Regions from separate parts of the Paenarthrobacter sp. CC6 genome, predicted to be linked through region 2. Evidence: riboswitches for the same ligand, from Rfam matches in the RefSeq annotation. Region 2 holds a riboswitch; each other region holds the start of a gene.
The links. Region 2 has a riboswitch for S-adenosylmethionine ahead of PV760_RS08265 (DUF1737 domain-containing protein). Riboswitches for the same ligand answer to the same signal wherever they lie in the genome.
Positions count from the first base shown of each region.

Region 1: it holds a riboswitch for S-adenosylmethionine, as region 2 does, so the genes downstream of both, metX (homoserine O-acetyltransferase MetX) here and PV760_RS08265 (DUF1737 domain-containing protein) in region 2, are expected to answer to the same signal.
Region 3: it holds a riboswitch for S-adenosylmethionine, as region 2 does, so the genes downstream of both, PV760_RS09490 (aminotransferase class V-fold PLP-dependent enzyme) here and PV760_RS08265 (DUF1737 domain-containing protein) in region 2, are expected to answer to the same signal.
Region 4: it holds a riboswitch for S-adenosylmethionine, as region 2 does, so the genes downstream of both, PV760_RS04785 (hypothetical protein) here and PV760_RS08265 (DUF1737 domain-containing protein) in region 2, are expected to answer to the same signal.

Region 1 covers NZ_JARDAN010000005.1:50,527-53,947, forward strand. Annotated here, with positions in the region: gene PV760_RS02855 (winged helix DNA-binding domain-containing protein) at 1-353, shown strand, start outside; gene PV760_RS02860 (hypothetical protein) at 399-848, shown strand; gene metX (homoserine O-acetyltransferase MetX) at 892-2,013, opposite strand; SAM riboswitch class IV at 2,028-2,145, opposite strand; partial or broken gene PV760_RS02870 (bifunctional o-acetylhomoserine/o-acetylserine sulfhydrylase) at 2,330-3,421, opposite strand, start outside.
Region 2 covers NZ_JARDAN010000007.1:295,430-298,850, forward strand. Annotated here, with positions in the region: gene PV760_RS08260 (NtaA/DmoA family FMN-dependent monooxygenase) at 1-908, opposite strand, end outside; SAM riboswitch class IV at 1,064-1,175, shown strand; gene PV760_RS08265 (DUF1737 domain-containing protein) at 1,189-1,452, shown strand; gene PV760_RS08270 (rhodanese-like domain-containing protein) at 1,449-1,859, shown strand; gene PV760_RS08275 (O-succinylhomoserine sulfhydrylase) at 1,860-3,068, shown strand; gene PV760_RS08280 (hypothetical protein) at 3,079-3,421, shown strand, end outside.
Region 3 covers NZ_JARDAN010000008.1:162,041-165,461, reverse strand. Annotated here, with positions in the region: gene PV760_RS09490 (aminotransferase class V-fold PLP-dependent enzyme) at 1-992, opposite strand, end outside; SAM riboswitch class IV at 1,025-1,138, opposite strand; gene hisN (histidinol-phosphatase) at 1,309-2,133, opposite strand; gene rsgA (ribosome small subunit-dependent GTPase A) at 2,205-3,320, opposite strand; gene aroA (3-phosphoshikimate 1-carboxyvinyltransferase) at 3,323-3,421, opposite strand, start outside.
Region 4 covers NZ_JARDAN010000005.1:507,391-510,811, forward strand. Annotated here, with positions in the region: gene PV760_RS04780 (sodium:solute symporter family protein) at 1-1,343, shown strand, start outside; SAM riboswitch class IV at 1,454-1,573, shown strand; gene PV760_RS04785 (hypothetical protein) at 1,590-1,889, shown strand; gene PV760_RS04790 (hypothetical protein) at 1,886-2,077, opposite strand; gene PV760_RS04795 (VIT1/CCC1 transporter family protein) at 2,316-3,421, shown strand, end outside.

The DNA of each region.
Region 1 (3,421 bases), on a different contig from region 2:
ACGTCGCCTCGGCTGACGCAGAAGCCCTGGAGACTCCTGCCGGTCCAGCGGCCGGTTCCGGGCTCCCCCGCGTCGACCTCATCCAATGCTTCGACGAATACGTGATGGGGTACTCGCAATCCCGCCACTACCTGGGCGGTACCGCACCGTACTTGCCTGAGGACAACGGCCCCATGCATGTAGTCCTCGTGGACGGCAGGCTGGCCGGATGGTGGCGGCACAGCTTCGCAGGGGGCATGTGCAGGCTCGAGGTCCGGATGGACAAGCCGACAACCAAGGAAGAGCAGATGGCCCTGGAAGCCGAAGCGGAACGCTACGGGATTTTCCTGGGGATGGAGGCCAAGCTGCTGTGATTGGCACAGGGCTAAGCTGGGGTTAAGACCTAGGAGGCCTGCACTGTGAACAATCTGATCTTCTGGATCATCGTCTGCTCGTGGCTGATTCCCATGGGAATCCGCATGTACAACCGGTCCAAGGCCCGCCGCCTGCAGAACGGGAATTTTCGTGGTCAGGATTATCCGCAACAGGGTTTCCCACCACAAAATTACCCGCCGCAGGACTACCCGCAACAGAACTACCCGGGCTACCCGCCAGGGCCGGCAGTCATCCGGCCTGCAGACGAGGCACCTCAGGTCGCGCCGCCGTCGAACGCCTCCTACCCAAGCGGTTCCTACCCAAGCGATTCCTACCGGGCCGGACAGCCCGCTCCCGCGCCGTTTCCCACTGCCGGTTCCGAGCCCCAGGGCTACCGCGCCCGCAAGCTGGCTGAACTGGATGCGAAGTTCACCAATGGCCAGATCGCCATGGAGGACTACATGAAACAGCGCGGCGAGATAATGAACGGCTAGGCACGTCCACAAACAGGCACCTCTTCGAACAGGTTGCCTGGTCTCAGGCGAAGAACGCCCCGCGAAGCTGCTCCGACAATTGGCCGATTTCCGTGAGGAAGCCATCGTGGCCGATCGGCGCCTGGATGGTGTGGACCGGAACATTCCCCGGCAGTGCTGCCGCCAGTTCCTTGGACTGGGCCGGGAAGTACAGCCGGTCCGTGTCCACAGCAGCAACAAAGAACTCGGCGGTGGCACGAGAAAGTGCTTCCTGCAGTGTGCCCCGTCCCCGCCTGATGTCGTGAGACATCAACGCTTCGGTGATGGCGATATAGCTGTTGGCATCGAACCGCCGCACAAGCTTTGTCCCCTGGTGGTCCAAGTAGCTTTCCACCTGGTAGCGACCACGCTCCCCCAGGACTGCTGCGGAGAGCGGCGTTTCCTGATGTTGGGCTTCCCTGCCGAAGCGGAGATCCAGTTCCAGGGCGGAACGGTACGTGATGTGCGCAATCCGGCGGGCCAGGGCAAGTCCGTGTTCCGGGGCCGGACCGCCGTAGTAGTCCCCATTGTTGAAGTGCGGGTCCTGCCGGATGGCCAGGGTTTGGGCCTGCGCAAAGGCAATCTGCTCGGCGGTGCTGTAGGCTCCCACCGAAATGACGGCGCAGCGGTTGACCCTCTCCGGAAACGTGACAGCCCATTCGAGGGCCCTGGCCCCACCCATCGAGCCGCCCAGGACCGCGTGCCAGGATTCAATCCCCAAGAGATCCGCCAAACGGGCCTCAGCAACCGTGCTGTCGCGAAGAGTAACCAGGGGGAACCGCGAACCCCACGGCTTGCCGTCCGGCGCATCGGAGGACGGGCCGGTGCTGCCATAGCAGCCACCCACGATATTGATGGAGACAACGAAGAACCTGTTGGTGTCGATGGTGGCGCCCGGACCCACCAACTGCTCCCACCACCCTTCCTCGTCCGTGGCTCCGCGGGCAACGTGGGTGCTGCCCGTCAGCGCATGCTGGATGAGCACGGCATTGGACGCGTCGGCGTTGAGTCGTCCCCAGGTTTCGTACGCCAACACGACGTTGGGGAGGTGACCGCCGGCTTCGAGCGCCAGCGGCCCTATGCCCGCGTACTTGACGGTTCCGTCTTCTTCTCCGGATTTGGGAAGTGCTGTAGCAGTGATGGTCATTCCTTTGACACCTAACTTCGCGCTTGCCCGTCGCCTTGCGTGCGAACAGGCCAGGTCTTCACCCGGGGCACCCCACCGCGGAAGGAGGGTTGCCGGCCAGCAAGCCGGGGCTATCTGCTGGCACTCATGACCTAATACGTAGAGTCTAGGAAAGACACCACCGTTATGGCGAAGAATGTGACACCAGTGTGACGTTCAAGGGCAGCTTCATTCACGAAAGAGCACTCCGGGGTGCCGTCCGGCGAATAATCGTCGATGTGGACGGCACCCCGGGTCCGTCAGCCAGGTGCGTCAGCTGCAGGCGTGGACTGCCCGTTCAGGCGCCCTTGGCCGCGCGGAAGCCGGCTTCGAGGTCGGCAATGATGTCATCGATGTGCTCAATGCCCACGGACAAGCGGACCAGGCCCGGGTTGACGCCGGCGGCTACCTGCTGCTCGACCGTCAGCTGGCTGTGCGTGGTCGACGCCGGGTGGATGACCAGGGAGCGGACGTCACCAATGTTGGCAACGTGGGAGTGCAGCTCCAGACCGTCCACGAAGCGCTTGCCGGCTTCTACGCCACCCTTGATGTTGAAGGCCACGATGGCGCCCGTGCCCTGGGGTCCGTACTTGCGGCCCCGCTCGTACCAGGGGCTGGACGGCAGGCCCGCATAGGCGACCGATTCGACGTCGTCATGCGCTTCCAGCCACTCGGCCACCTTGGTGGCGTTGGCGACGTGGCGCTCCACCCGCAGGCTCAAGGTTTCCAGGCCCTGCGCGATGAGGAACGCGTTGAACGGCGACACGGCCGAGCCGAGGTCGCGAAGGAGCTGGACACGGGCCTTCAGGATGTAGGAAAGGTTGGCTCCGAGCGCTCCGTCCTTGCCCAGGTCGCGGGCGTAAACCAAGCCGTTGTAACTGGGGTCCGGGGTGTTGAAGCCGGGGAACCGCTCCGGGTCTTTGCCGAAGTCGAAGTTGCCCGAGTCCACGATCACGCCTGCGATCGCCGAACCGTGTCCGCCGAGGTACTTGGTTGCGGAGTGGACCACAATGTCCGCGCCCCACTCGATGGGCCGGATGAGGAACGGCGTGGAGAGGGTGTTGTCGACGATGAGAGGCACGCCTGCCTCGTGCGCGATACCGGCGACGCCTTCGATATCCAGCACGTCCTGGCGTGGGTTCGAGACGACTTCACCAAAGAACAGCTTGGTGTTCGCCTGGACGGCCGCACGCCACTGCTCGAGGTTGTCCGGGTCCTCGACGAAAGTCACGGAGATGCCGAACTTCTTCAGCGTGTGGGCCAGCAGGTTGTACGTGCCGCCGTAGAGGCTGGGGCTCGCGACGACGTGGTCGCCGGCCTCGGCGATGTTCAGGATGGCAAAGGTCTCGGCTGCCTGGCCCGAACTGAGCAGCAGTGCACCCAGACCGCC
Region 2 (3,421 bases):
CGCTGCGCCCGTAGCTCCTCGGCCTCGGCTGTGGAACCCACCACGGTGGGCTTCAGCACGAAAAGCACCTTCACGTCGTCGGGATTCCGGCCGGCTTTCGCCGCCTCGGCCCGGATCGAATCCCGGTAGGCCTTCATACCGTCAACGCCGCGGGCGAGCGCAATTGCCACATCCGCGTGACCGCCGGCAAACGCTTTGCCCCGGGGAGAGGCGCCCGCTTGGACAAGCACGGGTTCCTCGGGCAACGGTGCCGTGTTCAGCGGCCCACGGACCTTGAAGAAGTCCCCGTCGTGGTTGATCGGATGCACTTTGGTATGGTCCGCAAACACCCCGGCTGAAACGTCCTCAAGTACAGCGTCGGCCTCCCAGCTTCGCCAAAGCCGCCTGACGACGTCGACGAATTCCTCCGCTTTTTCGTACCGGAGGTCGTGTTCGATCTGCTGGTCCAAGCCGTAGTTCTGCGCGGCGAGATCGCTGCCCGAGGTGACCACATTCCATCCGAGCTGCCCCTCGGAGAAGTGCTGCAGGGTAGCGAGGAGCCGGGCCGCGGTGAAGGGCGGGTAGAAGGAAGCGCTGACCGTGGGAACGATCCCCAGGTGCTCCGTGGCGGAAAGCAAGTACGGGACCAACGCCAAAGGATCGTGTTTCGGCGCAAAGGAAGCATGGGCCAGCGAAACCTCGGCAGTACCGCCATAGGTGTCCGGGACGGTCAGGGAATCCTCGATGATGAACAGGTCCAGCCCGGACAGCTCGAACGCGCGCACGGCCTCCTGGTACAGGGCGGGCTTCTTCCAGTCGTACCCCAGGCTGTAGCCCGGAGTGCCCCAGCCCTGCACCCCGAAACCGTGCCCCACGAACCAACCAAAATGCAGCATGGGCTTGAGTGTAGAACTGCTCTGTCCGTTCACCGCGACCTGATTTCATACGAAGTTACAGGGGGTCGTACTGCGTCAATTATGCTCCCGGGACGTCTTAATTGGACCCGTACTCCAGTACCGTCCGGTTACGCAACATGACGACGGCCGCCGTGCGGGCCGTCGTCGTGAATGCTACGTTTTTCTTGAGTAATGAGAACCAGCGCAAAGCCCTGACTTGCTGGTCGGCAACCCTCTCTCCGGCGGGGTGCCTCAGGTGACTACTCGGCGTATCGACAACTCGAACTGCAAGCGTGACTGAGGAGCACCAGCAATGCCTGAACCCACTGAAGAAAAACTCTCTTACCGCCTGATAACAGGCCCGGATACCCGCGACTTTTGTGAGCGGATCACCAACGCCCTGGCGGATGGGTACGTACTGCACGGCAGCCCCGCCGCCACGTTCAACGGAACCGACGTGATCGTCGCGCAGGCCGTCGTCCTGCCCGCCGCGATTGCCAGCGCCGATGCCGCAGTCGCCAACGCCGTTGATGAACTGGATACCGACGACGAAGAAGCATTCGAGGGCCACGCATGAGCTACGCAGGTGACCTGACCCCGCAAGACGCGTGGGCCAAGCTTGAACAGGGCGCCATCCTGGTGGACGTCCGCACCGAGGGCGAATGGGCCCACATCGGAATCCCCGACACGAAAGCCACCGAGAACGATCCCCTGTTCATCCAGTGGAACCTCGCCGGCGGCATCCCGAACTCCCGCTTCATCGAGGACCTGCAACAACAGGCGCCCGAGGACGACGGCGTGGAGCTCGTCTTCATCTGCCGCTCCGGCCAGCGCTCCATCGCCGCCGCCATCGCCGCCACGCAGGCAGGCTTCACCGCCTACAACGTCCTTGAAGGCTTTGAGGGCGAACCCGACCGTTACGGCGAACGCACCGTCAATGGTTGGAAGAACCGTGGCCTGCCAACGAATCTGGGGACCGAGTAAGTGACTTTCAATCCTGACGCCGCCGGCTGGAGCCCCGACACCCAGGCCGTTCGCGGTGGACTTGACCGTACCAACTTCCAGGAAACGGCCGAACCCGTCTTCCTGAACTCCGGCTTCGTTTACGAATCCGCCGCCGCGGCAGAACGCGCCTTCACCGGCGAGGACGAACGCTTCGTCTACTCCCGCTACGGCAACCCGTCCGTGGCCACCTTCCAGGAGCGGCTGCGCCTCCTCGAAGGTACCGAGGCTTGCTTCGCGACGGCGTCCGGCATGTCCGCCGTGTTCACCGCACTGGGTGCCCTGCTGGCTGCCGGTGACCGCGTGGTTGCTGCCCGTTCCCTCTTCGGCTCCTGCTTCGTGATCCTCAACGAGATCCTTCCGCGCTGGGGCGTGGAGACGGTGTTTGTGGACGGACCGGACCTTGACCAGTGGCGTGAGGCTCTCTCCGAGCCGACCACCGCCGTCTTCTTCGAGTCACCGTCCAACCCGATGCAGGAAATCGTGGACATCCAGGCTGTCAGCGAACTGGCGCATGCCGCTGGGGCGACTGTCGTCGTCGACAACGTCTTTGCCACTCCCCTGCTGCAGCGCTGTGGCGAGCTGGGCGCCGACGTGATTGTGTACTCAGGCACCAAGCACATCGACGGCCAGGGACGCGTCCTCGGTGGCGCGATCCTGGGCACCAAGGAGTTCATCGATGGACCGGTGAAGCAGCTCATGCGCCACACGGGGCCATCGCTTTCGGCTTTCAACGCCTGGGTGTTGACCAAGGGCCTGGAAACCATCGGGCTCCGAGTCAACCACAGCTCGGCATCGGCCCTGAAGATCGCGGAATGGTTGGAGCAGCAACCCGCCATCAGCTGGGTCAAGTACCCCTTGCTGAAGTCGCACCCGCAGTACGAGCTCGCCGCGAAGCAGATGAAAGCCGGCGGCACAGTGCTCACGTTCGAGCTCTCGCCGTCCGCCGGCCGCTCCGCGAAAGAAGCCGCGTTCGCGCTGCTTGATGGATTGCGTGTCATCGACATCTCCAACAACCTTGGTGACTCCAAGTCGCTGATCACCCACCCTGCCACCACCACCCACCGGGCCATGGGTCCGGAGGGCCGGGCGGCGATCGGGCTGTCCGATGGCGTGGTGCGCTTGTCGGTGGGGCTGGAGGACGTGGACGATCTCATCCTGGATCTGGAGAAGGCCCTCAAACAGGTCTAACCTTGCTGGCATGAGGCATCCATACCGCCGGGCGGGGGCTGTCATCGTTGCGGGATCGGTGGTGTGGTTGGCCGGGATTTCACCGGGATCCCGCGTGTACCTCATGCACGACCCCGCAGAGCGCCTGCGTTTGCTGCTTGCCAGCGAGCGCGGATGGGTGATCGGCCACCACGCGGCCGCTGCAGGAACCGTCGCAGTCCCGGTGGGCTTCATGGCGTTCTCGAAAGCACAACCGGCAGGGACCTCCAAAGCGTGGGTGTCCGCGGCAGCAACAGCGCTGCTCGCGGGCGCACCATTCTTCGTCTACAGCTTGTCGCGGCGGGCCTCGGACCTTGAGCGTTTCGCTTATTTTC
Region 3 (3,421 bases), on a different contig from region 2:
ACCAGGTAGCTGCGGATGCCCGCTTCGTGTGCGTGCCAGGCGTCCTGGTCGAGGCCGGCGAGCACCTGCGTGGCGCGGGCGAGCGTCGCGGCGCCCAGGACGTTGGGGGAACCGCCCTCGTGCCGCGCCGGACCCGTGGCCCAGCTGACCGAGTCCAAGCGCGCTTCGCGGACAGCGCCGCCACCTGCCAGGTGCGGGATCCCGGCGTCGAGCCAGTCCGGGCGGCCCACTACCACTCCTGCGCCGAACGGCGCATAGAGCTTGTGTCCTGAGAAGACGATGTAGTCGACGTCAGCCTCTGCGATGTTGACGCGGCGGTGCGGAGCGAGCTGGGCTGCATCCACCACGATCCTCGCGCCGTACTCGTGGGCCAGCGCGGCAAGCCGGGCGATCGGCAGGATCTCTCCGGTGACGTTCGAGGCGCCCGTGACGGCGAGCAGGCTGACGCCGCCCAGGGCCAATTCGGCTTCGATCTTGTCCAGCGTTCCGGCCAGGGTCGGCGCCGCAACCACGCTGCGGTGCGGCACGCCCTGCCACGGGAGCAGGTTTGCGTGGTGCTCAATGTCCAAGTACAGGACCTCGCCGGCAAACCCGCCGTCGACCTGCGGGAGGCAGCCGGCCAGCAGGTTCAAGGAGTCCGTGGTGTTCCGGGTAAAGATCACCGAATCGTCGGCACGTCCGCCAACGAAGTCACGGACGATGTTCCGGGAATTCTCGTAGACGGAGGTGCTGATCTGCGAGGCGAAGCCTGCCCCGCGGTGAACGCTGGCGTAGTACGGGAGGACCTCGTTGAGGTAGGCGGAAACAATCGTCAGCGCAGGGGCTGACGCACCGTAGTCGAGGTTGGCATAGCGGACGTGGCCACCTTGGATCAGAGGCGCCTGAAGCTCCGCGCCCGTGACGGCGGCGAGGGGACGCGCAGCTGCCGATTCGAGGGCGGCTTCGTCAACAAAGGAAGGGATGGTGTTTGCGTTGAACGTGACTGTGCTCATGGGACCTCACTCAAGAGGGACCCCCACAGGGGGATCCGCGCTTGCCGCATCCGTTCCGGACCGGCCGGGTCGTCACCCGGGGCACCCCACCGCGAATGGAGGGTTGCCGGCCAGCAAACCGGGGTTTAGCGCTGGCACTCGTGACCTGTAAAAAAGGCTAAGGCACGTCCGGGGGACGATCCAAAGCCGTGGGGTTTTGTTAAGCGCTTTGTTACGCGGAATGCCAAATCCCAGTTTCCGCGAACAAAAAACGGCGGACGCGCACAAAAGCGGGCGTCCGCCGTCGAAAATTCGGCAATCCGGAGTAGTGCCGGCCTCAGGCTTGGGGCTGCAGGAGGTCGTCCAGTCCGGGGTTCAGCCGCTTCAGGACTTCCGAATGCAGGATGGAGTTGGTGGCCAGGGCGTTGCCGCCGAACGGTCCGTCTTCGCCTTCCAGGGAAGTGAAGCGCCCGCCTGCCTCCGTCACGATGGGGACGAGCGCCGCCATGTCGTAGAGGTTCAGCTCCGGTTCGCAGGCGATGTCCACCGCGCCCTCGGCCACGAGGCAGTAGGACCAGAAGTCACCGTAGGCACGTGTGCGCCAGACGTCCTCCGTGAGGTCCATGAATTCGTCCAGATTGCCCCGCTCCTTCCAGCCGGACAGGCTGGAGTAGGACATGGAAGCGTCGGCCAGGCGTGAAACGTTGGACACCTTGAGGCGGGTTGCTGAAGCGAGGGACCGACCCATGTAGGCGCCCATGTCCTTGGCTGCCCACCAGCGTTTGCCCAACGCCGGAGCGCTGACCACACCAACGACGGGCTCGCCTTCATCGACGAGCGCGATCAGCGTTGCCCATACTGGAACGCCGCGGACAAAGTTCTTTGTTCCGTCGATGGGATCGATGATCCAGCGCCGCGATCCGTGGCCACTGCTGCCGAACTCTTCACCCAGGACTGCATCACGTGGACGCGAGCGCGACAACTGACCGCGGATAGCCTCCTCCGCAGCCTTGTCGGCATCGGTGACAGGGGTGAGGTCCGGCTTGGTTTCGATCTGCAGGTCCAGGGCCTTGAAGCGATCCATGGTTTGGGCGTCGACGGAATCGGCGAGGACATGGGCCAGGCGCAGGTCGTCGTTGTAGGTGGAAGCGGGTTGGGTCATGGCACCAAACTATCCTGAAATGCTGGCGGCGGTGGGGACGTTACCGCTGCACCTTCAGTTTTCCAGTGTCATCAAGTAACCGTGCCGAGCTCTTTCGCTTCTTTGGCCTCCAGGCGCGGGTCCGCGCCCAGCAGGCGACGCAGTGACGCCAGGCGCGCCACCCCTGAAGGGCCCGCATGTCCTTCATTGACCCAGGCGTCCAGCCCGCAGTTCACTGCCGTAGCGTCGTGCTTGCATCCCCGCTCGCATGCTTCGGTGCCGGGTTCGAGGTCCGGGAAGGAATGCAGGATCCGGTCCGGATCCACGTGGGCCAAGCCGAAGGAGCGGATACCGGGGGTGTCAATGATCCAGCTGCCCGAGGGGGCATCCGCGAGCTTCAGCGCCAATGCCGACGACGAAGTGTGCCGGCCACGTCCGGTGACGGCATTCACGCCGCCGGTGGCCCGCTCGGCGCCCGTCAACGCGTTGACCATGGTGGACTTGCCCACACCGGAGTGGCCCAGCATGACGGTCACTTTGCCACCGAGGTGTGCGCGGAGCCGGGAAACAGCATCCCTGTCCAACCGGGCCGACAGCCCATCATCGGATCGGGCATCAATGCCGCCGGCTTCAGAATCGGCTGTCCGGCTGATAATCACCGGGAAATCCAGGCTGACGTAGTTGGCCAGCAGTTCAGTGGGATCCTTCACGTCGGCCTTGGTGATCAGCAGCAACGGCTCAATACCGGCGTCGTACGCCGCCACAAGGGCGCGGTCGATGAACCCGGTCCGCGGTTCGGGATTCGCGGCTGCAACAACCACCACCAGCTGGTCGGCGTTGGCCACGACTACCCGCTCGATCGGATCCGTGTCATCGGCGCTGCGGCGAAGGAGGGTCCGGCGTTCTTCCACCCGGACCAGCCGGGCCAGCGTGTCCGGAGACCCGGAAACGTCGCCTACAAGGGCCACGAAGTCACCGGGCACAACAGGGTTGCGCCGGAGTTCGCGGGCGCGTGCGGCGATGATGATGCGTTCGTTGGGGGAGTCTTCGTCAACGATTGCCCGGTACCGCCCGCGGTCCACCGTGATGATCCGTCCGATCACGGCGTCATCGTAGCTGGGACGGTCCTTGGTCCGGGGTCGTGATCCTTTTTTGTTGGGACGGATCCGGACATCGGATTCGTCCCAGGAACGTGCGTCGCGGCCCATGGTCAGTTGCCGGCCTCATTCGTGCCGGCGGAGTCAAGCATTCGTGCCCACATCTCCGGGAACTCGGGCATCGTCTTGGATGTTGTGGCGATGTCTTCAAC
Region 4 (3,421 bases), on a different contig from region 2:
TGGGCCTCGGCTACAAGTTCGGCATCTCCGGCATGTGGCTCGTGGTGGCCATCGGCTCCGGCGTGCTGCTCCTTAGCCTCCTGTTCGCCGGCACCATCCAGCGGTTGAAGATCTACACGGTCTCCCAAATGCTGAGCCTGCGATACGGCAGCAAAGCCACCCAGACATCCGGAATCGTGATGTTGGCCTACACCCTCATGCTCTGCGCCACGTCCACCGGCGCCTACGCCACCATCTTCGTGGTGCTCTTCGACTGGGAACGCTGGTTGGCAATCGCCGTCGGCGGCGCCATCGTGCTGGTCTACTCCACCATCGGCGGCATGTGGTCCATCACCTTGGCAGACCAGGTGCAGTTCCTCATCAAGACCGTAGGCATTTTCTTCCTGATGCTGCCGTTCGTCCTGAACGCAGCCGGCGGAATGGACGGCATCCGTGAGCGCCTGGACGCCAGCTTCTTCCAGATCGACGGCATCGGCGTCCAGACAATCATCACTTACTTCGTGGTCTACACCCTCGGCCTCCTGATCGGCCAGGACATCTGGCAGCGCGTCTTCACCGCCAAGACCGCCACCGTTGCACGCTGGGGCGGAGCTACCGCCGGTGTTTACTGCATCCTCTACGGCATCGCCGGCGCACTGATCGGCCTGGCTGCCCGCGTCGCCCTCCCGGACATCGATGTCGCCAACCTCGGCAAGGACGTTGTCTACGCAGAGGTGGCAACCCACATCCTGCCCGTCGGCATCGGCGGACTGGTGATGGCCGCGGCTGTGGCTGCGATGATGTCAACCGCTTCGGGCGCCCTGATCGCCGCCGCCACGGTGGCCCGCGCAGACGTTGTCCCGTTCGTGGCCAGCTGGTTCGGCAAGACGATCAACACCGACGACACGGAAAACCCCGAGCACGACGTCAAGGCTAACCGCTACTGGGTCCTGGGCCTGGGCATCGTTGCCGTCCTGATTTCCATGGCAGCGCAGGACGTCGTTGTTGCCCTGACCATCGCCTACGACATCCTGGTAGGCGGACTCCTGGTCGCCATTCTCGGCGGCCTGGTCTGGAAGCGCGGAACGGGCATCGCGGCTGCATGGTCCATGGCAGTCGGCTCAGTTCTGACACTGGCCCTGCTCATCATGTACGCGGTTGGTGTCATCCCGAGCGAAGACGGCGTCTACGCCAACGAGCCCATCTACTGGGGCCTCGGTGCTTCTCTGGTGGTTTACGTCGTGGTCTCCCTGCTGACTCCGCCCACGGACGCAGCCGTCCGCGAGGCCTGGGACAAGCGCGTAGCCGGCGCCATCTCCGAGGAACTGCCGCCGGAAGTCCACCCGGTGGGCAGCAGCAAGTAACCAGGCAATACCCGACGGCGGTGCCGCCCCCTTCACGGGGGCAGCACCGCCGTCGTTTTGTCCCCGGCAATAAGGCCTTCACAACCTCAGGTGCGGTACTGTTGTCCCAGCTTCAAGAGATGTGGCGCCAAGCTCCGACTGGCCATGCACCAACCCCATGTTCACGGGTGGTTCGGATGAGGAAGCGGCCCGTCCCGGACCTGAGACAACCGAGCGGGCAAGAGCACTCTCCACAGGAGCAGCACCTTGCCGTATCAGAGCGATACCAGCCACGCCCACAGCACCTCCGGCCAAACCGAAGCCCGGACCGTCACGGTGATCCCCGCCGTCGACCTTTACCTGGGCACGGTCACCATAGTGGCCAGGAAGGAAACCCTGTTCTTCCGGCATCCCCATCCGCAGCAGATCGCCAAAGCGCTGGCCCAGGCCGTCCGGCCCTCAACGTGGTGCGGGGCGTCCCGGACCCTGACGGTTACTGTGGCCGCGACAGGAAAACGGGATGGCCAGCCGCGCCTGTTCGCCCTCGGCAGCCGGGACGAGGACTAGATTTCCTCTTCCTCCCCACGGAATTCCTCGGTCTCATCGATCGGCACCACCCGTTCATCGTCCTCGGGGGCGTCCACTTCCTCAACCCAGGGCTCGTCCACTTCCTGGTCTTCGGCGTAGTCGTAGGCCGGGTCCGACTCGATGGTGGTGCGTTCCGGGTACTTGGCGTGTGATTCGGTGGTGTCCATGGTGCAACCTCCGTCCCGTGGGCCTGTAAGAGCCCGCTAACCGAGTGCGGGGAGGCTCCCCGCCCCTGTCCTTCCATCTGAGCACCGGCCAAAGCGAGGGTCAAGCAGAGCCGGAAATTACGGTGCACCGAACATTCCAGCTAAGGAATACCAGCCAAAAAACCCTGCAAATAAGCGGTAGTGTGGGGCGTGCAATGGGGCCGCAACTACCCCACCCAGCACAGGAGATAAAGTGCAGATGCACCAGGAATCCCACAGTTCGTCGAGCCCCGCTCCGGACCCCGCAATCGAACCCGCAGCCCTCCACCACACCGCAGACCCGGCAGCACCCACTGCGTCGGACATCAGGCGGTGGCGGCAGTACCTTGCCGATGAACGCGCCGAGGCTGCGGTCTACCGCGAACTCGCCCAGCGCCGCGACGGCGAGGAACGGCAGATCCTGCTGGCTCTGGCCGAAGCCGAAGGGCGGCATGAAGCGCACTGGCTCAAACTCCTGGGTGAGCACGCAGGCATGCCCAAGGCAGCTTCCGCCCGCAGCCAGTTCTTGGGGTTCCTGGCCCGCAACTTCGGTTCGGTCTTCGTCCTGGCCCTGGCGCAACGTGCAGAGGGCCGCTCCCCCTACGGAACCGAGCCGGCCGCCACCCCCGCGATGGTGGCCGATGAACAAATCCACGAGGAAGTAGTCCGGGGCCTGGCGACCCGTGGACGCAACCGGCTCTCGGGTACCTTCCGTGCTGCAGTTTTCGGCGCCAACGACGGTTTGGTGAGCAACCTGTCGCTGGTCATGGGCATGGCCGCGACGGGTGTACCGAGTTCCGTCGTCCTCATGAGCGGCGTTGCAGGGCTCCTGGCCGGCGCACTGTCCATGGGTGCCGGCGAATACGTCTCCGTCCGCTCGCAACGCGAACTGCTCAATGCCACCCTCCCCACCCAGGCCACCCTCACCGCAGCCCCGTCGCTGGACATCGACCACAACGAGCTGGTCCTCGTGTACCTGGCACGCGGCATGACCCGCGAAGCCGCCGAGCACCGGGCAGCCGAGCGCATGGGATTGTTCAGCTGCGACTGCGATCCCAGCCTCTCCCTGCAGCCCGAGAAGCCGGTGGCCGATGAGCATGAATCGGTGGGTTCGGCGTGGGGCGCGGCGCTGTCCAGTTTCTGCTTCTTCGCCTCGGGAGCCATCGTTCCGATCCTGCCCTTCCTTTTCGGGATGACGGGTATGGCCGCGCTCCTGGTGGCCGGAGTCCTGGTGGGCATCGCGCTGCTGGCGACAGGCGCCGTCGTGGGTTTGCTGTCCGGTACGTCGCCGCTCAGCCGCGGCCTGCGGCAACTGGCCATCGGGCT